2 regions of the Acinetobacter sp. KH_038 genome follow, and region 2 is predicted to be linked to the other one. Evidence: predicted binding sites of a transcription regulator. Region 2 holds the regulator's gene; the other holds the start of a gene.
What was found. The regulator PhoB, encoded in region 2, activates phosphate uptake and scavenging genes when phosphate is short. The targets are predictions, from matches to a motif close to TGTCATNAANCTGTCATAA.

Region 1: the regulator PhoB is predicted to act here: its motif matches at 4,186-4,204, upstream of AC3IT7_RS10710 (inorganic phosphate transporter).

Annotation. Positions count from the first base shown of each region.
Region 1 covers NZ_CM174489.1:2,263,172-2,276,074, forward strand. Annotated here, with positions in the region: gene AC3IT7_RS10695 (rhomboid family intramembrane serine protease) at 1-204, shown strand, start outside; gene AC3IT7_RS10700 (hypothetical protein) at 425-1,966, shown strand; gene AC3IT7_RS10705 (hypothetical protein) at 2,230-2,439, opposite strand; gene AC3IT7_RS10710 (inorganic phosphate transporter) at 2,519-4,138, opposite strand; gene metH (methionine synthase) at 4,673-8,359, shown strand; gene AC3IT7_RS10720 (hypothetical protein) at 8,592-9,920, shown strand; gene AC3IT7_RS10725 (endonuclease domain-containing protein) at 10,004-10,366, opposite strand; gene AC3IT7_RS10730 (endonuclease domain-containing protein) at 10,495-10,860, opposite strand; partial or broken gene AC3IT7_RS10735 (DAK2 domain-containing protein) at 11,018-11,146, shown strand; gene AC3IT7_RS10740 (glutaminase) at 11,280-12,554, opposite strand; gene AC3IT7_RS10745 (SDR family oxidoreductase) at 12,772-12,903, opposite strand, start outside.
Region 2 covers NZ_CM174489.1:2,994,265-3,007,167, forward strand. Annotated here, with positions in the region: gene AC3IT7_RS14240 (ABC transporter permease) at 1-78, opposite strand, end outside; gene AC3IT7_RS14245 (MFS transporter) at 75-1,325, opposite strand; gene AC3IT7_RS14250 (ABC transporter substrate-binding protein) at 1,337-2,392, opposite strand; gene AC3IT7_RS14255 (porin family protein) at 2,417-3,901, opposite strand; gene AC3IT7_RS14260 (amidohydrolase family protein) at 3,992-5,500, opposite strand; gene AC3IT7_RS14265 (SDR family NAD(P)-dependent oxidoreductase) at 5,774-6,622, opposite strand; gene AC3IT7_RS14270 (TetR/AcrR family transcriptional regulator) at 6,845-7,522, shown strand; gene phoB (phosphate regulon transcriptional regulator PhoB) at 7,772-8,482, shown strand; gene phoR (phosphate regulon sensor histidine kinase PhoR) at 8,508-9,866, shown strand; gene AC3IT7_RS14285 (glutathione S-transferase family protein) at 9,906-10,556, opposite strand; gene AC3IT7_RS14290 (pirin family protein) at 10,720-11,667, opposite strand; gene AC3IT7_RS14295 (GGDEF domain-containing protein) at 12,179-12,903, shown strand, end outside.

The DNA of each region.
Region 1 (12,903 bases), 730 kb from region 2:
TTTGTATTCTTTATTCCGGTTCCTGCAATTATTTTCGCTGTACTATACGTGGCTTATAGCATCTGGTCAGGCAAAAAAGGCAATAGCAATATTAATCACAGTGCACATCTGTGGGGTGCAGCCTATGGGGTCATCATGACCATTATTCTGGAACCGCGCCTGCTTCCACATTTCCTGAATAAACTGATGCAGGTTCCGTTTTAATCAGGGCGATTGTATCCTGAGTAAATCAGGCTCAATATGAATTGAGCCTGATAGTGCCGTGTAAAATCCCAGAAGAGAGCTTCCGCTCTCTGATTCGTTTGAAACATCTCGTAATATATTTAAAAGCCATGATGGTACTTATTGCCAATCTTGGAGCGAATTTTGCAGCGATAATGTATACATCTGTATATTAATTACTGTCCTTTACGAGATATTTTGCATGTCCACTTTGCCAGACGGTCTTCAATTTCCTCTTCAATCGAATCAACAAAAACCAAGTAGCTCGAAAACAGGACGCGCGATCATCGCAGCCGCACTGGCCAATGTCGATGAACACAGTGCTGCACAGGCCAAATCAGAAAAAAACTGGCGCAAACAATATACCGTACATTTCAAGCAACTGGTGCAACAGGGTTTAAGCTCTCCTGAAGCCAGCCTGAAAATTGCCGAAGATGGTCTGGCACAGGCGCATCAGAGCTTTGAATTTTACCGTGATGGCCAGAAACATTTACTCAAAGATGCCTTCAGCTTGCCCGCCGATCAATTACATACATTTAAATTGACAGGAAGCAGTCAGGCAGCACCAGAATGGTATGTACCCTATCAAGGCCAGAAATTGCAAGGCGAAGCCTTATTGGCACAGATTAAACGCTGGGAAGCCCAAGGCATTGTGGAAAGCAGCCATGCCAATGCGTTACGTGAATGTGTGGCGCATCCAGAATGGTTTGACTTGTCAGATCGTACCACTGTGCTGTTTGGTGCAGCTTCTGAAGCCGGCCCTCTGACCTGGCTGGCCAAATGGAAAGCCAACATTGTGGCGATTGACCTGCCAAACACCCGGGTGTGGGGCAAGATTGTCGATACCGTGAGTCAAGGCAACGCCACGCTATATGCACCTTGTACTGAAGACTTGCCTGCCGAGACTTCACTTGACACTTTAAAAGAAAAATTAGGCGCAAATTTGCTTACCCAGATTCCTGAAATTGCCAAATGGCTATTACAGTTTGAACAGGATCTGGATCTGGCTGCAATTGCTTATCTGGATGGCGAGAAGCATGTCCGGGTTTCGATGGCGATGGATGCCATCATGCAGTATGTCAGTCAGCAAAAAGCCAATACCAGCCTGATGTATATGTGTACCCCGACCGATGTCTATGCGGTTCCAAGTGAGGTAATTGAAGCATCAAAGGTAAAATATGTAGAGCGCTCTAAAGCCCAGACGCTAATTTCCAAAGGTATTTCAACTGTAAGTCGCAAACACTTTTTCCAGAAAAATACACATGAACTGATTCAGTCTGGCGATCAGTGTTATGGCATCTGTGATTGTCTGGTGGTCGAACAAGGTCCGAACTATGCGCTGGCAAAACGCATTCAGCAATGGCGTGCCACCTTGGCTCGTGCTCAAGGTCAACGTGTCAGTATCAATATTGCCCCATCCACCACCACCTATTCAGTCACCAAAAATCCATTGTTAAAAGCAGCTTTTAACGGCGCCAGCCTGTTTGATGTCGAAGCATTTGCACCTGAAACCACCAATGCGATTATGGCTGCACTCTGGATTCATGACCTGCGCAATCCTGAATCGGTGGCCAATCCTGAAGTGAAGCTGAATCATCCACTTGAATTGATGATGCATGGTGCCAATCATGGCGGTTTGTGGCGCGTGGCCTATCTGGCACGCACTGCACTGCCTTTTGCTGCGCTATATGGTTTTGCGACGGATAAGCTGCCGAAAGGATTATTGGCTAAGTTGAAGAAGTAATTTTTTCAATATTGTCCCCTTTCCTTCCCGGTTTTTAACGCATTACACGGGTATTGGTGAGAAAAAGTATTTTTAGCTTTCTCTCACCCCAGCCCTCTGCCTGAGAGAGGGAGTATCCATTCAATAGCTAATCAATTCTAAGCTTATAAATATTCAAGCATGCAACCTTGATCCCCGCTCTCCTGAGCAAGTTTTAAAGCAGCGCTTTTAAAACCGAAGCGTAAATGAGGGTCAGCGAGAGCTTAATTTAAGCTTTCAAATTCTTATGATTGAGCTTGGTAAAGATTTAAGTTGATCTGTTTTATAGCTTCTTTTTTCTTTACTTTTGCAAGATGAGCAGCACGGCTGCGCAAGGTAAAAAAATCTTTTGTTAAGCTGATGATATATCCTGCGTAATTTTTTAAGCATTGCTTTAAAAAATTACGCAAGACAGCCTGACGGCGACATCCCTGTTGCCTTAATCGTGACTTCACTCTCTTTTGAACATATCTAAATTTTAAATAAACTATAAAAAAAGCTGCTCTAGAGCAGCTTTTTTTATGTCTAAATAACTTAGAACACTTTTAACAGTACCCAGTACAAACCGCCTGACAGACAGATGGTCGCTGGCAGTGTAAACACCCAAGCCGACAGAATTGTTTTGACCATCTGGAAGTTCAGACCGGATTTATTTGCCACCATGGTACCTGCAACCGCAGAGTTCAATACATGAGTGGTTGAAACCGGCATACCAAAACCATCTGCCGCAGCAATAGTCGACATCGCCACAAGCTCGGCAGACATCCCCTGACCATAAGTCATATGCTGCTTCCCAATACGCTCACCGACTGTCACCACAATACGCTTCCAGCCCACCATGGTACCCAGACCCAGCGCCAAGGCAACGGCCACTTTTACCCAGGTCGGAATGTATTGCAAGAACGAATCCAGACTGTCACGGTAGTTATCTACCGTCTTTTCCTGTTCAGCCGTCATTGCAGGCAGAGCATCTGCCTTGTCCAAACGTTTGAATGCTGTGGTGCTTAAATACATGTCATTACGGAATTCTGAAACTTCCGCTTCCGGAACATCCTTAATACTGTTGTAGCTGCCAACTTTCTCACCGAGGTGATCGGTCAGGCTTGCCAATGCAGGCACTACTTCAGGGGTGATTTCTTTGGTTTGAATGTATTCAGTAATAATCTGACGCGCTTTTGCATCTTCAATATCGCTATGGTTTGGATAAATCACATCGGCGGTTTGCGCAGACAACTGACCGAAAGTCTGAATATGTTGAGTATCTAAATTTTTATTGAGTGAGTACGCCAGTGGTACGCAACCAATCAGAATCAGCATGATCAAGCCCATACCTTTCTGACCATCATTCGAACCGTGTGCAAAACTTACACCGGTACAGGTAAAAATCAAAATGGCACGGATTAAAGGTGGTGGCGGCTTATTGCCTTCAGGTGGCTGAAACAGTTCCAGCTGTTTTCTGAAGACTTTTTTCACCAGCAAGAACAGTACCGCTGCAAATGCAAAACCGATTAAAGGCGAAAATAATAGCGCCTTACCGACTTTCATCACCTGCTCCATGTCTATACCCGATGCACCACTACTCGCGTGCAGGATATAGTTCATGATCCCCACACCCAGAATCGAACCGATCAGGGTATGTGAGCTGGATGCCGGAATCCCCAGGAACCAGGTTCCCAGATTCCAGACAATAGCTGCAATCAGCATGGCAAATACCATGGCAAAACCGGCACCCGAACCGACGTTCATAATCAGTTCGACAGGTAATAATGCAATAATGCCGTAAGCTACCGCACCACTGGCCACCATGACCCCAAGGAAATTACAGAAGCCGGCCCACATCACGGCGACGGGAGCAGAAAGTGCATTGGTATAAATCACGGTTGCGACAGCATTGGCCGTATCGTGGAAGCCATTGACGAATTCAAAGCCCAAAGCAATAAATAATGCCGTTGCTAACAAGATCACTGAGTACAGGCTCAAGGCCGGTACATGTGCTAAATCTGCAGACAATTGAAAGCCGATATAAATCAGCGTGGTGATAATAAGAGTCAGGAACACCGGCATAAAGAATTTCGGTGTTGGCACATGAACATTGGTCGACTTTTGCGAAGCCGACTCGTGTGCTGAATCTACGGGAGTTTGATTAGGATTCATGCAAGCAGGAATAGAGGATTCAAGAATTCCCCTATTGTTCAGTTAAATTGTGACAATTATATGACAATCTGCCGTCATATGAAGCAATTATTTCGATTTTGTTGCTGCTATTCGTCCTGTTTAATTCCAAGTAAAATACTTATGTTTGATTCGACAAATCATTAACTTAAGATAAAATTCCAGCTTTTTAAAAATCAGAAACACTGAGGATTTCCGTGTTCAAAGCCTCGAGCTTCCGCCAATCATTAAAATGACCAAAATGTTCATGCCCATAGCATAATGACTGAATATGACAATTTCATGAATAAAAGCATCAGCTTAATTTTCAAAACTAGCTTCTTGCCGATCTTGGCCCAATCCCGTTTTCTAGCCCTATGCTTTGGGTACAGAACAGACAAAACCTGTCCTGTTCTCCATGACTTATCAAATTTTCATATCATGCTTATCCATCATTCTGAGAAAGGTCCAGCAGAATTCAAGCATTAATTCTGCTAATATAGCCGATGTTTTTTGATTTCTACTGAGAAAGTCTGAATGTCGACACTTGCCACCTTAAAAGAACTTCTTGCCAAGAAAATTTTAATTATCGATGGTGCGATGGGTACCATGATCCAGCGCCATAAACTGGAAGAAGCCGATTACCGTGGCGAGCGTTTTGCAGATTGGGCACATGACCTGAAAGGCAATAACGATTTACTGGTTCTGACCCAACCACAAATCATCCAGGGCATTCATGAGGCCTATCTGGAAGCCGGTGCGGACATTATTGAAACCAATACCTTTAACGGTACCCGTGTTTCCATGTCTGACTATCATATGGAAGATCTGGTTCCAGAGATTAACCGTGAAGCTGCGCGTCTGGCCAAAGAAGCTTGTGCCAAATATTCAACGCCAGAAAAACCACGTTTTGTGGCCGGTGTGATCGGGCCAACATCGCGTACCACCTCTATTTCACCCAATGTAAATGATCCTGCCTTCCGTAACATCACCTTTGATGCTTTAAAAGTTGACTATATCGAATCAACCAAAGCGCTGATTGAAGGCGGCGTAGATATCATCCTGATTGAAACTGTGTTTGACACTTTAAATGCCAAAGCTGCGATCTTTGCTGTCAAGGAAGTGTTTAAAGAAATTGGTTATGAACTGCCAATCATGATTTCAGGCACTATTACCGATGCCTCAGGTCGTACACTCACAGGTCAGACTGCAGAAGCATTCTGGAACTCCATGCGTCATGCCGAGCCAATTTCAATTGGTTTTAACTGTGCGCTGGGTGCAGATGCAATGCGTCCACATGTCAAAACTGTGTCTGACGTTGCCGATACTTTTGTGTCAGCGCATCCAAATGCAGGCTTACCGAATGCCTTCGGTGGTTATGATGAAACCCCGGAAGAAACTGCGGTATTTATCAAAGAATTTGCCGAAAGCGGTTTGATCAACATCACTGGCGGATGCTGTGGTACCACGCCGGATCATATCCGTGCAATTGCCCAGGCGGTTGAAGGCATTACCCCACGTCAAATTCCAGAGATTGAGCCAGCATGTCGCTTAAGTGGTTTAGAACCATTTAACATTACCAAAGATTCATTGTTTGTAAACGTCGGCGAGCGTACCAACGTCACAGGTTCAAAAAAATTCCTGCGTCTGATTAAAGAAGAAAACTTTGCCGAAGCCTTAGATGTGGCCCGTCAACAGGTTGAAGCCGGTGCGCAAGTGATTGACATCAACATGGACGAAGGCATGCTCGATTCACAAGGTGCAATGGTGCACTTCCTGAATCTGGTTGCATCTGAACCTGATATCTCACGTGTGCCAATCATGATTGACTCATCTAAATGGGAAATCATTGAAGCCGGTTTGAAATGCGTACAAGGTAAAGCCGTTGTTAACTCGATTTCCTTGAAAGAAGGTTATGACGAATTCGTTGAACGTGCCCGCCTGTGCCGTCAGTACGGTGCAGCTGTGATCGTGATGGCGTTTGATGAAAAAGGTCAGGCCGATACCGCTGAACGCAAAAAAGAAATCTGTAAGCGTTCATATGATGTATTAGTCAATGAAGTTGGCTTCCCTGCTGAAGATATTATTTTTGACCCGAACGTCTTTGCAATTGCAACGGGGATTGAAGAACACAACAACTATGGTGTGGACTTTATTGAAGCAACAGGCTGGATCAAACAAAACTTACCGCATGCCATGATTTCAGGTGGTGTATCCAACGTTTCATTCTCCTTCCGTGGCAATGAGCCTGTACGTGAAGCGATTCACTCTGTGTTCTTGTACCATGCCATTCAACAAGGTATGACCATGGGGATTGTCAATGCCGGTCAGATGGCAATTTACGATGATATTGATGCCGATTTAAAAGCTGCGGTTGAAGATGTCGTGCTGAACCAGAACCAGGGTGAAAGCGGTCAAGAAGCCACTGAAAAACTGCTTGAGATTGCAGAAAAATATCGCGGGCAAGCTGGTGCGCAAAAAGCTGAAGAAAACCTTGAATGGCGTAATGAAAGTGTTGAAAAACGTCTTGAGTATGCGCTGGTTAAAGGTATCACCACCTATATCGACCAAGATACTGAAGAGGCGCGTTTACAGTCAAAACGTCCGCTGGATGTGATCGAAGGCCCATTGATGGCAGGCATGAACGTGGTGGGTGACCTGTTTGGCGCCGGTAAAATGTTCTTACCGCAAGTGGTCAAATCTGCCCGTGTGATGAAACAGGCAGTAGCGTGGTTAAACCCGTACATCGAAGCGGAAAAAACAGTCGGTCAAGCAAAAGGTAAAATTTTGATGGCAACTGTAAAAGGTGATGTACACGATATTGGTAAAAATATTGTTGGCGTAGTACTGGGCTGTAATGGTTATGACATCATTGATCTGGGAGTAATGGTGCCTTGTGAAAAAATCTTGCAAACCGCGATTGACGAAAAAGTCGATATCATTGGTTTATCAGGTTTGATCACACCGTCTTTGGATGAAATGGTCTTTGTTGCACAAGAAATGCAGCGTAAAGGCTTTAACATTCCGTTGATGATTGGTGGTGCAACCACCTCTAAAGCACATACTGCAGTTAAGATTGCGCCTAAATATCAAAATGATGGTGTGTTCTATACCGCAGATGCATCACGTGCAGTCGGTGTCGTCACGCAGTTACTCTCTGCCGAGATGAAGCCAAAGATGGCAGCAGAATATATTGAAGATTACGACAAAATCCGTACTCGTTTAGCCAACAAACAGCCAAAAGCAGCCAAGTTGTCTTATGCTGAATCGGTAGAAAATAACTTCAAAATTGATTTCGCGAAGGATGCCCCTGTTAAGCCAAACTTTATTGGTTCAGAAACCTTCACCAACTATCCTTTAGAAACCTTGGTGAAATACTTTGACTGGACACCATTCTTTATTTCTTGGAGTTTGGCAGGCAAATTCCCGAAAATTCTGGAAGATGAAGTGGTGGGTGAAGCAGCACGTGACCTGTATGAACAGGCACAAGCCATGCTCAAAGATATTATCGAGAATAAACGCTTTGATGCCCGCGCAACATTCAAGATCTATCCTGCCAACCGTGTGGCAGCAGATACAGTTGCTGTAGCAGATGAAAATGGCAACGTAACGCATACTTTTGAGCATCTTCGTCAGCAGTCTGACAAGGTGACAGGCAAAGCCAACTATTCTTTGGCAGACTTTATTGCACAGAAAGATGTGGCTCAGGATTATTTGGGTGGCTTTACGGTTTCGATTTTCGGTGCGGAAGAACTTTCTCAAGAATATAAAGCCAAAGGCGACGATTACAGCGCGATTATGGTTCAGGCTTTGGGTGACCGTTTTGCCGAGGCCTTTGCCGAGCATTTACATGAGCGTATTCGTAGAGAGTTCTGGGGTTACCAAGCAGATGAACAATTGTCGAATGAAGAATTGATCAAAGAGAAGTATGTCGGGATCCGTCCTGCACCGGGCTACCCTGCTTGTCCTGAGCATTCTGAAAAAGCGTCATTGTTTGACTGGTTAGGTTCGACCGATAAGATTGGTACGTACCTGACTTCGAGCTTTGCGATGTGGCCACCTTCATCTGTCAGCGGTTTCTATTATGCACACCCTGAAACTGAATACTTTAACGTGGGTAAAATCTCTGGCGACCAGCTGGAAGATTATGCGAAGCGTAAGGGTTGGACCTTGGATGAGGCAAAACGTTGGTTAGCACCGAATCTGGATGATTCGATTGTTTAATTGATTCTTTGAATCCACCCTAACCCTCCTTTATTAAAGGAGGGAACTAAAAATCCCCTCGAGTGAGGGGGTTTTTTATTTCTAATCTTTGAATCCCCCTTTAAAAAAGAGGGACTTTCGCCTATCAAATTGATTACCTGACAGCTCCTCCCTTTTTTAAAGGGAGGTTGGGAGGGATTAAATAACTATAAAAATTAAGTTATGATTAGTTATTAAAATTAAAAAGTCTACTATGGATCAATTTAACACAAGAGAAATAGCATCTATAACTTGGGGAACTATATTTATAATAGTTTTAGTACTCTACTCTGTAAAAAATCCTCAGCTCAGAAACTCTCTTATAGCTGTGATCAAGGCTTTTTTTCAAATAAAAATCATAACTTCTATTTTATTAATTACTACGTATTTATTGATAGTTGTATTTATTTTATATCAAATAAAAATTTGGGATTTTAGCCAACTTAAAAACACATTTTTTTGGTATGTTTTTTTTGCCATCGGCACAATGTTTAGCTTAAATACCATCAAAGAAAATTCGAAAGATTTCTTTATTGACACTATAAAATCTTCAATAAACTTAAGTGTTTTTCTTCAATTTATTACCAACTTTTACACATTCAACTTTATCATAGAGCTGATTATAGTTTTTCCCATTATTAGCATTCTAGCTCTCTTTAGTACTGTTGCTCAGCATAATCCAAAACACATTAAAGTTAAAAAACTTTGTGATTACTTATTAACATTTATTTTTTTATTTTTTTTGATTCATTTTTTAATTCAGATTTATAGAGACTTCACAAATTTTGCAAAATATCAAACATTACAAGATTTCTTTATACCTATTATTCTAACAACCCTTTACTTACCTTTTTTTTGGTTTTTCCTCCTATATATAAAATATGAGGAGATATTCGTACGACTTCATTTTTTTATTGATAGTAAAAAACTTATCGCTCTTACAAAGTTTTTAGTCATCATTAACTTTCGGACTCAAAAAAATTTGATAGATGAGTGGTTTCATCACATAAAAATCCACAAGATTGAAAATTATAAACAGCTTCTTAAGTCATTTTCTCTCATAAAAGATAGAAATTTAAAAAAAAGAAAATTAATTGATACTCCATTAAAAAATGGTTGGAATGTATACAAAGCTGAAAATTATCTAAGTGACTGCAAACTTCACGTTAAGTATAAAGATGTTGGCGATGAAATTTGGTTCGGATCTAAGCTGATTAAATTAGATGATGATTTTAATCCTTCTACATTAACCTACTATATTCAAGGCAATGAAGATACTGTGGAGCTATTAAAAATTAAACTATTTCTCTATGACCTTAATCTTATTCCACAGTACTTAAGTATCTACATTGAAGCTATAAATTGCTTACTCAAAAACTCACTGCAATCTAGTTTAAACCACGACCATATAGAGAATATTTATAACTTGGAAAATTTTTCATACATGTCACACGATAAGTTACTTGAATTTCAATATGAAAAATTCACTCATTCAGCAAAACCTACTTGTGAATTATCATTCTGTATAAAAAACCCCTCCTAACCTCCCTTTAAAAAAGGGAGGAACAACACGAATCCAAAACCGTAATTAAATTCATGACAAGTCCCCCTTAATCAAAGGGGGATTTAGGGGGATTCTTGTTGAATAAATTGATAAACCACTTCCACCACATCATCAATCTGTCCCATCACCTGCCCATTATCAAACCGCAAAACCTTTAACCCAATCTGAGCCAAAGCCTCATCCCGAATTCGATCTAATTCTAAGCCTTCATCTGTAAAGTGCTGACTTCCATCACACTCAATGACCAAATTTGCAGCCGGACAGTAAAAATCCACGATGTAATTCAAAATGGGTTTTTGCCGATAAAATTGCAAACCTAAAATTTGCTTATTCCGAAGTCGGAACCATAATAACTTTTCAGCATCGGTCATGTTATTGCGTAAATCACGCGAGGCTTGTTTTAAGTTTTTATTGTAGGGTTTCATTTTTATTCTACTAATGTATTTTTTTAATCCCTCCTAACCTCCCTTTAAAAAGGGAGGAACTATGCTAATCCACAACCGTGATCAAATTCACGGAAAGTCCCCCTTTGCAAAAGGGGGATTTAGGGGGATTAATCTACTAACTGATTCAAACAATACCGATAAACCACTTCCGCCACATCATCAATCCACCCCATCACCTGCCCATTATCAAACCTAAGCACCTTCAATCCCAGTTGAGCCAATGCTTCATCTCGAATTCGATCTAATTCTAAGCCTTCATCTGTAAAGTGCTGACTTCCATCACACTCAATGACCAAATTTGCAGCAGGACAATAAAAATCCACAATATAATTTAAAATGGGCTTTTGCCGATAAAACTGCAAACCTAAAATTTGCTTATTGCGAAGTTTTGACCACAACAGCTTTTCTGCATCGGTCATGTTATTGCGTAAATCACGCGAGGCTTGTTTTAAGTTTTTATTGTAGGGTTTCATTTTTATTCTACTAATGTGTTTTTTAATCCCTCCTGACCTCCTTTAAAAAACGGGAGGAGCTTCACGAATCCAAAACTGCAATTAAATTCATGAAAAGTCCCTCTTTGTCAAAGATGAGAAGCATTACTTCGCAAGAGGGAGATTCTTTTTGAAGCTATCAAATAATACTGATAAATTATATGTTCAAGGCACCGAATCGACCAAAGACATCGTGGCGCGTATGGGTCGTGCCGGAACTGTCGGTGACCGTAGCTTAGGCTATCCTGATGCAGGTGCCTATAGCTGAGGTTTAATCTTTACTGATATTACAGAACATATTAAATAAATCATTTATTAAAAAAGCCCCGAACCATCGAGGCTTTTTTATTTCCTGGCTATGATGCTAAATCATGCTTTCAATGAAAATAGCAGAAAAATATTTATTGAAACTTTTCTAGATACTTATCCAGTTTTTCTTTAACTACAACTCTTTTATTGCCCTTCATCTGTGCTTCACTCAAAATTCCTTCCGAGTCAACCACCACAACAGGATGACCATCCTTTTTCAAACGAGCCACGCCTTCAAACAACATCCGGGCACCGACATTATGAATCAGGGTCAAATTGGTCAGATCCAGCACAATTCGTTTTTTGCCTTCCGGTTCATCTTCTAAAATACGCAGCAGCATTTCCGATTCAGTAAACTGTAATACGCCACGCAGTTCATACACCACCACATGGTCGCGTTTTCCAATGAGATAACGGTTTTGTAAGATGGTTTGTGCCGACGGCGTTCCTTCCATTAAATGTAGCCCCATTTCCCGGGACATTCGTTCAAAGATATCGACTCCACGCGCACTATGCCCATGCTGATCAATTCGCGGTGAAAATACCGCCATGCCCACCTGTCCAGGCAACACGCCGATAATACCGCCTGCGACCCCACTTTTGGCCGGAATACCCACCGTGCTCAGCCAGTCACCGGCAGCATCATACATCCCGCAGGTGAGCATCACACTCAAGACCTGCCGCACTACAGAGCGATCCAGCAATTTTTTACCGGTTTGCGGCTGAATCCCACCGTTGGCGAGTACTCCGGCAATCATTGCCAAGTCTTTGACCGTGACCTTGATTGAACACTGCTTGATATAACCATTAACAATCGCTTCCGGATCTTCTTCCAGCACCCCCACGGTACGTAGCATATAGCCCAAGGATCTGTTACGGAACGCTGTTTTTAGTTCAGAGCTATATACATCAGTATCAAAACTCAGTTCACGCCCAGCCAGACCACTTAAAAAACGCCGCAACTGCTCTGCACGGGACACTGTGCGTTTATAGGGAATCAGGGAATGGGTGGTAATGGCACCCGAATTGATCATCGGGTTTTTTGGAATATTGGAGTCTTTTTCCAGTGAAATCTGGTTAAAAGCCTCGCCCGACGGTTCCACGCCGACCTTTTCCATGACCTTGGTCAGGCCGACTTTTTGCAAGGCCAAGGCATAAGCAAAAGGCTTGGACATGGACTGCATGGTGAACTCAACTTCGTCATCACCGGTGGAATAAATCGTGCCGTCTACAGTGGAAAGCGCCAAAGCAAACTTGTCCGGATCGACAGCTGCCAGCTCAGGAATATAATCTGCCAAGGCACCTTTATCATTGTCACGGCAGGAAGTTAGAACATGCTTGAGATAGTCTGGCACCGGTGTCTTCATCGAATGAGCTTATTCCATTTGGCTGTTATTTTTAATAAACATAACGGGTTTTGACTTAAGTACCAGAGTAAAAAGGTAATTTTCTGCATAACTATGTGATCGGTTGTGCACACTTTGCGTCAATTTCTCTAGTAATAAATTGCATTTTTGTGTTCATTTTATCTTTAAAAGGCATTAAAAAAGGACACTGCTGCCCTTTTTATTGATTCTGGATCATTTATTTCACTTTGGTTTTACGGATCATCTTGTATAGCACTTTAGGTGAAATACGTGAAACCAGTACCCCAAGTTTTTCTTTCTTACCGCCAATTACGATATATTCTTCGCCGCGCTGCAAGGCTTGTACAGT
Region 2 (12,903 bases):
AGGTTTTAGTTGTTTCAGGATGCGGCGGTCGCTTTGCCATGAAATTGGCTCGACCTTTAGCTGCTGAGATAAGCTCATGGTTCTTGCCTCTGTAATTGTGTGAGTGCTGGATCTGCTTTTAAAAAAGATTGGAAATTTAAATTACGGAAAACAAAATAGGTCATAGCGACAAACACCAGTCCAATCGGCGCAAAGATGGCTTGCAAACCAATATGATGGCCCAGTGCTGCACCGGCCAAACCGCCGAGTAGGCCGCCTGCGGGGCCGACCAGTGCCAGTAGCGGCGAGATCTTGCTCATGGCAGTTTGTTCGCCAACTTTGGCAAAGGACATAAAATTGGCAATGTGTAAGATACCGAGTCCCAGCCCCAAAGCCACACTGGCCGGCCATAACCAGAACGCATGTTGTGCCAGACTCAGACTGATGAGAGCAAAGCTGATCAGTGACAGTCCGATCAGATAAAACTTGTGATAACCCAGGACTTCAGCCCATGCGCCCAAGCTAAACAGGCTGCCGACAAAGACCATGCCCTGTACCGTCAGCAACATTACTGCCAGTGTTTCTTCTAGCTGGAAACTCTGGATCGCAATGACCACAATGAAAAAACCAAAGTAGTTGTTGGCGATATTGCTCATAAACTCCATGCTGCAAATGGTGCGTAACTGTGGATGCTGTTTCAAGAGTTTTAAGGGTTCAATGATTTCGGCGAAACGAAACTTGGACCGGGCTGTTGCACGGGTTTCAATCGGTTCAAAGCATACAGGTGCAAAGATCACTGCCAGCAGGAATAAGGCAGCAACCCCCCAAAACGCGCCGTGATAGCCCAATACTTCAATTAGAAACAAGGCCAAAGTCGGTGCGAGCAGGAAGAAACCCATCATATGCGAGCCACGAAACCAGCCAGCTTTGGCCGGGCCTAAGCGTTTGAGGTTGCTCAAGAAAACGGTATGAATCGAAACAAAGCGCATCGGCAGCACAAAGCTCACTAAAGCGGTAATGATCAATAGATACCAGGCATTGGTATAAGCAGAGAGCAGGCTATACAGCACCGCCCCCAATACACTGCCCAGAGCAAAAATTCTGAGTGAGCCAAAGCGCTGTACCAGCACGCCAACCGGCAATGCCATGATCAGCAGACCAATACTTTGTGCCGCTGCGATCAGGCCGAGCTGTAACTCGGTGGCATTCAGCTGAACTGCATAGAGCGAGGTTAAAACACGGGCGACACCGACCCCGAGCCCAGCCAGAATCGTCAAGACAATAAAACTGCTGGCAAACTTAAAACTCATCGGCTCAAGAACAGCGCTGCTTTCAACAGGTTTCATCAATCCTATCCTTACTTTGGCTGACCTTTGGCATTCAGCGGCGTCCAGTAATTTTCCAGTTTCAGCTCTTTCAGGGCATGATTGAGATACTTCGGCTCATACCAGGTTTTGGTATCGACATCACGGCGAATCAAGCGTGCCTGTTTGGATACACGTACCGCATCTTCAAGCTGGGCACGGTGGAATTCATCCAGCAAGGGATTGATCCGCACTTTCAGGGCATAGCCATCCCAGTCTTTTTTATAATCTAAAAGTGGCACGCCACTTTGTGACCACAGCTTGTATTGCGCAGCACGGTTGGCTTCCTGAGAGCTCCAGTGCGCCTGTTTGACCAGTGTGGTCACGACACGCTGCACGATGTGCGGATATTGTTTTTCAAAACTTTCCGTGACCCAGAAACTGGAAAGAGGCGCGACCGTCGGATCATTAATGGTTTGCAGGCGTTTGGCTACACCGCGTGCTTCAAGACTCCACGGAGATACAATCGTGGCATCAATATCACCTGTGGCCAGTGAGGTCCGCGAAGAAAAGCCATCCTGGCTAATCACACGCAAATCACGTTCGGTTAAACCATTTTTGGCTAGAATCCGATTCAGGACGATCTGACCGTTAGTGCCTTTAAAGTTGGCAAATTTCTTGCCTTTCAGATCCTGAATACTTTTGGCAGTTGAATCACGCGGTACCACGACATAGACGGGTCCCAAACGGGTCGCATTAAGCAGAATTTTGGTTTTCAGCCCGGTAGAACGCCCCACAATAGATGGCAAATCGCCTTGCAAGGCAAAATCCACTTTACCGTTGGCCAAGGCTTCATTGGTAGCAGGTCCGGCACCCGGAAAGAACAGCCAGTTGACCTTGATGCCATCCTGTTTAAATTCCTGTTCAAGTACACCACGTAAATGTGCTGTGGCCGCATAAGAACCGCCCACTTTGGGTTTACCGCCCTCACCGGCACTGGATACCGAAATTCGGATTTCTTTCGGATTCGCGGCCTGCACCTGCAAACTCAGCCCTAAAGCCGATAAAGCTAAAAATGTCGCTGCAATTTTTTTGGTAAAAGTTTTCATCTTGATCCTGTCTGTGTTTAATCATTAAAAGGTGTACTGGAATTGCGCCTGCAACTCATTGCTGTCTTTTTGTGCGGCTGTTTCCAGCTCGAAGTTATAGTGATTCAGCTGTAACTGGAATTTGGTGGTTTGGGCAAAAAACAGATTCAGGCCCAGAGAGTGAATGTCATATTCACCAGTTCGGCCATTGCTCAGATCGAGATAATCGTTTTGCTTGGTATTTGGATTAAAACGGTCATAGCGGTAATAACCTTGCAGCGATTTTGGCCAGAAGTCGTCAAATTTGGCATTCGACTTGATGCTGTTATAGAACTGGTCACCGAGCGTATAGAACACCGTGAGGGTATGCCCTTCAGCTTTAGCTTCCTGTACCGATGCCGTACTGGCCGAGATATAATCGGTATGCCCCTGAACATATTCATAGGTCACACCAAACGGTGCATGGTTATAGTAAAGATCGATACCAAAACGGTCGCGGGTGGCTTTATCTTCCACAATACTTGCAGCGGCAATTTTGCTTTCGCCATTGATATAGGACAGTCCCAGTTTCAGCTCACGCAGCCAGCTGGCATAATCCACCGGCAAGGTAAAAGCTGCCCGTGCCACGAATTCTTTGCCATCATTGTCATCGGCTTTATTGCTGCCATTGCCATTGGTCACGCCAAGGGCATATTCCAGCAAGGGTGCACGGTAATTCGCTGCATAGTCCACGAAGGGTTTAACATCACCACGTACAATGAAACCATTTTGTCGGGTAAACAAACCTAGCGAATTCAGTGAAGAAGCCGTAGTAATGGTGGGACGCAAGTCTTCCGGTGACTGAACATCCAGCCCAAAAGGCAACAGTTGCTGACCCAGGGTCAGATTCAGACGTGGAGTTTCCAAGCCCGCATTGGTCGAAAATGCGTGATAACGCAAATAGGCATCCAGCAGGTTAAAATTGCTGTTATTGCTGCCATCATTGCGCTTGCTATAACCATAAGAAAGTTGGTAATCGAGGTTTTTGCCTTCGTTATAATCGCGATATAAATTGCCGCGTACCCCGATCAGTGCCGTTCCAATATCGAAGCTGGATTTGGGACTCCCCGAATGATGATTGTCCTGTACATTGGCACGCAGCTGCACTGTGCCATAAAGTGTGGTATCCCGTGCAGTTTTGGCAGTTTGACGCTCGTACTGACGCGATTGGTCATATTTATAATTTTCCAGCTCGGCACGCACCGCCTCAATATCTTCCGAAGTAGCAGGAGTAGCTTCAGTGAGCAGCTGCTCCTGTTGTGCATCCGCTTCTATTTCCGGCAACTCTGCCTGAACAGCAGCAAGCTGTGGCACGGCCTTGGATTGGGCTTCTACTTCATTCAAGCGCTGTTGCAAGCTGGCCATTTGCTGTTTCAGCGTATCCAGCTGCTGATACAGTTCCTCATCTGCAGCCAAGGCCAGATTTGAGCCTCCTGAAAGCAGTAATCCCACCGCAAGCGCTAATTTTTTCTGTGTTAATTGTTTCTGTATGTGTTTCACTGACTCGAGTTCCAAAAGCGTAAAGTTCCCCCAACCCCACGCCAGATGGCATGGGGTGGCGCTGTTACGAGGGTTAAACCATTAAGCGGCGTGCTGTTGTTTTAACTTGGCTTCGACCTGAGTACCTTTAAAGAAATCAGGATTATTGGCGGTATAGAACTGATATGGATTGGTGAACACCAGCGCCTTGAAGTCTTCCGCACTAATTGCACCTTCCTGAACCAGATCCCAGGTTTCAGCCAGAGGTTCAGTCAGTTCAGGTACATCCCAGTGGCCTGAATCAGAGGAATACAGGGCATTAATTTTCTGGCCAAATGGATTTCCTTTCGGGTTTAATGCTCCCACGATGGTGCGGTCATCGGCTTCATTGCCAAAATAGAAATTCGGCACCCAGCGATCCCAGATATCCTGCTTGTGCTGGATGTTTGCTAAAGCAAAATCATTAATTTCATCAGGTTTTTGTGCATGGAAACGTGAAGTGGCCGCCACCCCAAAAATGCTTTGAATAATTTCATCCTCACTCAGTTCACGCCCCTGATATAAGCTTTCGCCATACTGACGATACAGCTCCAACGCCAGTTCCCGGTCTAAACGCTCCGGGTTATATTGCTGTACATGCTGATTGCCCCGTTTCTCAAAACGGTCAACCAGATGGGTCAGTACGTTTTGCCCCCAGGCCGCACCAGCTTCCAGCAAGGCAATCCGCAACTGTGGAATACGCTCGGTCACTCCGCCAAAGAACAGCGCTTTCGCCAGTGCCTCAGAGGCATCCGCAAAATGGTTGATATGATTAAACATGTAATTACTTGGCGAATTACGTGCTACCCAGCTCTGACTACCGGAATGGGTGGACAGGTTGATTCCCAGATCGACACTCTTTTGCCAGAACGGGTCATAATCGTATTCACTGTCAATGCCGAAGAAATCCAGCCAGTAAGCATGACGGCGCAGATCAGTATCTTCAGGATAACGCTCGGCAATGGCTTTGATCGGGCGACGTACTGCACCCGGAATCAGCGCAGTTTTTAAACCTAGCTTGTGTGCGAATTCCAGTTCTTCGATGCCCTCTTGCGGATTATTCAAAGGAATTGCAGCCACCGGAGTTAAACGGTCAGCATAAGGCTTGTACAGATCGGCATGGAAATGGTTGATGGCACGGGTCAGCGACAAACGTAAGTCATCATTGGAAGAATTGATCGGAAATAAAGACAGGTTGGGATACAACACGGCATAGTCGGTACCGAGTTCTTCTAAACGCTCGTATAACAATCCCGGCAATGACACGGTTGCCAGATCATAGGTATTTTCAGCGGGTAAGGCCCAAAATGGCGGACGGAACAAACGTCGATCTTGACGCTCTTGCGGTGTCGCGCCATACCATTCGGCAGCAAGGGCATTCAGGCCATTACTTTTTAGATGGCTACGGAACAGATCCACCACAGCTGTTCCGCCATACTGCGCGATATAGTCTTCGAGTGCAGGACTAAACGCATTGGTATGAATATCGGTATCGATTACCGGAAAGTCGAGCTGTGATCGAAGCTGTGCAGCACGAGATGTTCTGGTTTTTAAATTACTTAAAGTGGTCATGGTTATACTCTGCATTTTTAATAATCTTGTTGCTGATACATGGCAACAAGCATGCCAACTATTTAAATAATTGTTTTTTATACTTTTTATAAAAATATCCCGACAATTTATGTTGGTTTTTAATCGTTTTCCCTGTTGTTTTTTGAACAGCTGCTTAGATCAATTCAGCTCAAATCATTATTTTATTTTTACTTTTAATGCTAAAGAGCGATGTTCTGCCATCAAAATTTTGGCATTAAAAAACCCGCTTTCGCGGGCTGGATGTCATAGTATTTAAGCCGATTTTTTCTTCTTTTTACCGAACTGGGTTGCCAGTGCAGTGACATGCTGATAGCCACTCGGCAGGATTCGCTGGATCAGATCAATTGCTTTAGCATCGTTCCCGATCAGCAGACGGCGTTTGTCTTTTTGTACCGCCTCCAGAATCTGACGGGCGGCTTCTACAGGCGGGCAACGTAACAGTTTATTAAAATTGCGCGCCGATTTTTCCGGATTCATCCCCAGCGTCAGCAGGCTATTATTCATTTTAGCGGCATTGGCGATATTGGTTCGGATTCCGCCCGGATGGACACAAAGTGCGCTCACCCCACAGTTTTCCATATCCAGTTCCTGACGTAAAGATTCGGTAAAACCACGTACCGCAAACTTGGTCGCATTATAAGCAGACTGGGTCGGTTGCGCAGTTAAACCAAACAGACTGGAGATATTGATGATATGGCCATCACCGGTTTTCTTGATCAGTGGCAGGAATTCCTTGGTGCCATACACCACGCCCCAGAAATTAATTCCCACAATCCATTCCAGTTCGTCATAGCTCGCACCTTCAACGGTTGAGCCCAATGCCACTCCAGCATTGTTAAAGATCATATTGACACTGCCATGATCCTGTTCGACCTGAGCTGCCCAACTGCGAACCTGTTCCAGTTCAGCCACATTGACTTTTTGCACCGTCACCCGCACAGCACTGCCCTTGAGCAATTCAAGCGTTTGTGCCAGTCCCTGTTCATTAATATCACTGAGCGCCAGATGACAACCTTGCTCTGCCAGCAAAACTGCCAGTTGCTGGCCAATACCCGAACCGGCGCCAGTAATGGCAGCGACTTTATTATTAAAATTTTTCATTGAATTTCCTTATGTAAAAACTGCCATTCCGTGACAGCAGGATCTTGTTCTGTTGTTTCAGGAGCTAGCACAGCTCCTCAATATAGTTTTGACAATACCTATTGTCAATAATTATCCCATGTCCTTAGAGGCCAAATTTCACTGTTGAATTTCGGCATAGGTCAAAGCGCGATTTATTGCTAAGATATTCACAATCTTCATGCAGATGAGCAGCCAGGCCTTATGACCGATTCAAGCGATGCAGCACTAAAATCACGACCATCCAAGAGCAAGGAACGTCAGTTTAAAGGCCTGTCGATGGCTGAGCGGCAGCAGGCGCGTCGTGAAAAGCTGATCGAAGCCGGCATTGAAGCCTATGGCAGTCATGGATTTTTTTCAGTGACAGTCAAAGATATCTGCAATGAAGCCAAACTGACCGAACGTTATTTCTATGAATCGTTCAAAAAAAGCGAGCATCTGTTTCAGACCATTTTTTTAAAGCTGATTGATGAACTGCAACAGAATGTCATGCAGGCCATGATGCAGGCTTCCACAGATCCGAAAAAGATGATTGAAGCCGGTTTGACTGCCCTGCTCACCACATTGCGTGATAATCCGCGCATGGCCCGGATCATTTATATTGATGCCATGCTGGTGCAGGAGCTGCATAATCAGGCCACCATTCATGAAACCATGTCACGTTTTGACCGCATGATTCATGCCTTTGTCATGTTAATGATGCCGCAGTTAAATCGCAGTGAGCAGGAAATTTCGCTGGTTTCCACCGGTTTAAATGGTTATGTCACCCAAATTGCAATTCGCTGGGTGATGAGCGGTTTCAAGCAGTCACTTGAGGAAGTATTATCCTCCTGTAGCATCGTATTTCTGGCTTTACTGGAGTCATTTTCCGAGAAAAAATAGCTGTTAAATCGAGTGCTTAAACAGACTTCCTGCATGCTTTAGCCAGCCACGGCTTTAAGCTCGGAGATGCAGAAAAGTAAAATTAATTTATGGTTTTTTAAAAATTTTCTTTGTTAAAATTGTCACAATTCTTTGCGAATTTCAGCAGTTTTTCCCTTTCTGCAATGATACTGTCATAATTAGTCTTTGTAATAAGCCTGTCATAAATATAAAACGGTTCACCGTTTACATGAAATAGGGTATTGCGTTGTGAAAGATGACTATATATTAATCGTCGATGACGAACTTCCAATCCGGGAAATGATCCATACCTCTCTGGACATGGCCGGTTTTCAGTGCTTACAGGCCGAAGATGCCAAGCAGGCGCATCAGATGATTGTGGATCAGCGTCCGGCACTGATTTTACTGGACTGGATGATGCCGGGTGGTGTCAGCGGTGTAGATCTATGTCGTCGTCTGAAACGTGATGAAAGCCTGTCAGAAATTCCGGTGATCATGCTCACCGCACGTGGTGAAGAAGACCACAAGGTCCAGGGTCTGGATGCCGGTGCCGATGACTACATGACCAAGCCCTTCTCGACCCGGGAACTGGTTTCACGCATTAAAGCAGTATTGCGCCGTGCCAATGCACTTAGCGGTGAAAAAACCATTGATGCCAATGGTCTGATTCTGGATCCGGTCAGTCAGCGGGTCAATTTTGGTGATAAGATTCTGGAAATGGGTCCAACTGAATACCGTCTATTGGCGTTCTTTATGACTCATCCGGAACGGGCTTATACCCGTGCGCAATTGCTGGATCAGGTATGGGGCGGCAATGTCTATATTGAAGACCGGACCATTGATGTACATATTCGCCGTTTGCGCAAAGTATTGGAACCTTATGGGGCAAACCGCTATGTACAGACCGTACGCGGAACCGGTTACCGTTTTTCCACCCGTGCAGACGTAGCTTTAGGTTAAGGTCTTTTAAGGTAAATTTTGTTTTATGTATGAACCCTACCCCGTCCCCGAACTGGCACGTGAACACAAGAGAATCCGTTACAGCAGTTTATGGGATTTTGCTAAGCAGGATTTGCGCTTACTGGCTTTTTTCCTGGTCATTGCCGGCTTTATCGGTTTCGGGATTGGGTATTTCTGGATTTGTATCGTCATTGCCTTCGCGGCTTTCTTTGCCACCCAGATGCGTTCTTTATATCTGGTCAATGAATGGATTTCCAATCGCCCTTATGATGTTCCACCGAATATTGGCGGCATTTGGGGCGCACTGTTATTCAATGTCTACCGCGCCCAGCGTCAGGAACGCATTGTTCAGGCTGAAATGGTCGAGCTGATCGATCGTGCCCAGTCTTCACTGGTGGCCTTGCAAGAAGCCGTGGTCCTGATTGATGAAAACCAGCAGATTGAATGGTGGAATCCGGCGGCCGAACGGCTACTCGGCATTTCCAGTGATGACCGTCGCCGTAATATTTTAACCTTATTGCGCCAGCCAAGTTTTATTGAATATTATCATCATATTGATGAATCCCCAGATGGCCTGAAAATGCGTTCTTCACTGTTTGAAGACCATTATGTTCAGGTCAAAATGACCCGTTTTGGCGGAGAAAGCCGGGTACTGGTGGCTTATGATGTGACCCGGATGCATAATCTGGAACAGATGCGTAAAGATTTTGTCGACAATATTTCACATGAATTACGGACGCCTTTGACCGTACTTAGCGGCTATATTGAAACCTTTACCGATCAGGAAGACATCAATCCACGCTGGAAACGCGCCTTTGACCAGATGCAATCGCAGACCCGACGCATGAATGCCCTGGTCAATGACCTGCTGCTGCTGTCACGTCTGGAAAATGACAAGAATATTGCCAAAAACCAGATCATTGAAATGCCGAGTCTGATGAATCAGCTGTTTGATGATGCACAGGCCTATAATATTGATTATGGCCATACCCTGAATCTGGATATTGACAGCCACTGTGATCTAATTGGCTCCGACATGGAACTGGCCAGTGCCTTTAGCAACCTGATCACCAATGCGATCAAATACACCCCCAAAGGTGGCACCATCACCATGGGCTGGCATGATGACGGCGAATCGGCCTATTTTGTGGTGCAGGATAACGGCATCGGGATCGACCCCAAACATCTGCCACGTCTGACCGAACGGTTTTACCGCATTGATTCAGACCGTAGCCGGCGTACGGGTGGTACCGGTCTGGGACTGGCGATTGTGAAACATGTATTAATGCAGCATCAGGCACATCTGGAAATCGAATCTAAAGAAAACCAGGGCTCTACTTTTAAGGTAATTTTCCCCAAAGAACGCCTCAGTTTTCCAGACTAATATTCCCATTAAAAAAGCTGCCATCGGCAGCTTTTTTATTCAGGATGCGATCTGTTTCTCTTTCGCCAGGGCCCGCGCATAGGCAGCACGTTGTGATACCCGTTTCAGGTAGGCCTGAATCGCAGGATAACTTTGACCGGTACGACTTTGCATGGCCTCCAAAGGAAAACTCATCTGAATGTCGGCAAAACTGAAATGCCCGGCAAAATAATCATGCTCGCTCAAATAGCTTTCCAGAAACTGGATATGATCTTTTAAGCGGCTCTGTACAAACTGCTTTTTCACTCCCTCACAGATTTTCTTGGCCACAGGTCGAATCAGCAAGGGTGTACGTTTAGGCACGGTGGTCATCACCAGCTGCATCACCAATAACGGCATTAACGAACCTTCAGCATAATGCATCCAGTAACGGTACTGGGCCTTATTGGTCGCATCCTGAGGTCGAAACTGCTGCTGTTCATCATAGCTTTCCTGTAAATATTCCAGAATCGCGGCAGATTCAGCCAGTACCTGTTCCTGATCGACCAGAATTGGTGCCTTCCCCAAGGGATGAATCTGTTTTAAGGCAGCAGGCGCAGAAAGATTAGGCTGGCGCTGATAATATTTAACCTCGTAATCCAGCCCTAATTCTTCCATGGCCCAGAGAATACGAAACGATCGTGATTGTTCGAGATGATGTAAGACACGCATATTAGACTCATGATTTTATTGTTCTTGCTCACTGAGCATAGCAAAAAGCAGCAAAATTTAGTTCATGTTTTGATGACTGTAATGATATGTTCCCTCGATTGCAAATTCACGATTTTTAGTTCAAATCAGACAGGGCTGCATCCACCCCTGTCATTTTGATCATTTATCTGGAGGCACGCATCCGGTCGGGAAATGCCGGAGCTTCTAAACGTGGCCCGTCATAAGCAGGAATGGAACCAAAACGCTCATGCCCTTCGATCCACTGTTCCCGTGCAATTTTAAGTTCCTCGGTAGTCCGCCCGACCAGATTCCACCACAGTAAAATCGGACTTTCAAATGGCTCTCCACCAATTAATAACACCCGGCTTCCGGCATGAATTTCAGCATTGACCTGCGTCAAGCCCGGCTCCAGAATCAGCATATTATCTTCGGTCAGCTCATGTCCATTGATACTGGCTGTACCTTCAAGCACCATAAAACCATATTCAAATTTCGGATTCAGGGGCAAGCGCGCAGTTGTACTTTCAGCGGCATACAGATCTACGCCCAGCAGTTCACTATGCACTCTAACCGGTGATGCTGTTTTTAAATATTCGCCCACCAGTACGGTAAACTCAATGCCCTGATCATGCACCACTGGCAATTCGGGATAATGCTCAAAACCCGGCGCCATATTGATCTTGTCATCCGGCAAGGCAATCCATAACTGCGCCGCATGCATATGGGTTTCACTTTCCGGTGAAACCTCAGTATGTGAAATACCATAGCCCGAGGTCATCAGATTGACCTGTTTAGGCCGAATCAGCTGCTGATTTCCCAAACTGTCATTGTGCATCATGGTGCCTTTGAGCATCCAGGTAAAGGTCTGCAGACCAATATGCGGATGTGGCCCAACATCCAGCCCATCACCTTGTGGAAAGCTGGCCGGACCGGCGTGATCCAGAAAACACCAGGCACCAATCATACGTTTATGCCGGCTGGGCAAGGCACGTTTAATCACCGTACCCTGTCCGATTTCGGCACGGCGTAAAGGAAATTCCTGAATAAACTGGTTAACATACTTTTCACAATCATCCGAATTGGACAGTTCAATATCACTATTGTTCGACATGGCTGAGCTCACCTCGGCATTTTTATTCCAGATTTTGGCTTATTTAAGACATACTTCCCTTTAACTGCTGCAAGATGTCTCTCTTCAGGACAATGTACAGGGTCTCCATACAAAATCTATCTCTGGAAATATTTAGATACGTATAAAACGCTCGTGCAGTGAACCGCTATACTCTTGCATCGCGTATGCAATTTAAAATGTCACAGTGCCAAAACCTGAAAATAAACAGCTAAATGCTTAAGTATAGGCTGCCAGATATGAACTCGAACCGACCTCAACCAGACTGGTCTAATTACCCCATGTTTCACGTGAAACGAATAATTTAATTTAGAAAATTTTAGCCGCTAAAAATTATTTTTTAGTGATTTCAATAACTTTTCTGCATTTAACAAACATAAATTTTGTTACGTTTTAAGTTTAAATTTATGTCAGATACCCAATTATAGGGAGGTTATTTTTCACCCAGTCACGGCATAATAGGCACCTAGAACAATAATACCGGACCATGGACATGTCTTCTAAAAATGAGAATATATATTCAGCAGCGAATATATCTTTTCAAAATTCGATGACCGATAAATCACTGAAACTATCTGAGTGTGACCTGCAGAACCGTCAGCTGATTGAACAGGCGCTGACTGATGCTCAGGCGCGTATTCCTGGCCAGTTTCAGCAATATTTCCATGACTATGTCTATACCAATACTCATCATAGCTTGCGTCAAATTAACTATCTGGCTCAAATTGCTTTTCTGCTGTATTTCTTTGCCGACATTCTGATTATTCCCGACATGTTTTTTATTTCCGGCCTGATGCGTGTGGTGCTGGTACTCGGCGCCATGGTTTGCTGCTATTACCTGTTCAAAAAAAATAAGAATATTCAGGTTCTGGACAGGATTTTGCCAATTGGCACCACCCTGGCTGCAGCGGGCTGGATTAGCCTGCTGTTACTTTCAAGCAGTCCCCATGTGGCTACCTATATCTATGCCTCTGCAATCTTTATCTTGATTGCCAATCTATGTGTGCAGATCCAGTTTAAAGTAGCGCTGTACTGTTCTATCCTGATTGCGCTGTTTATCACGATTGGGGTGACCCAGTTAATGACTGCCTCTCAAGCCTTTATCTTTACTGTGGTTTTTAGTCCACTCTGGTTTTTTAGCATCTATATTAACTGGAACAATATTCTGAATGTACGACGTTCTTTCCTGCGATCACTACTCGATGAGTGGAACTATCA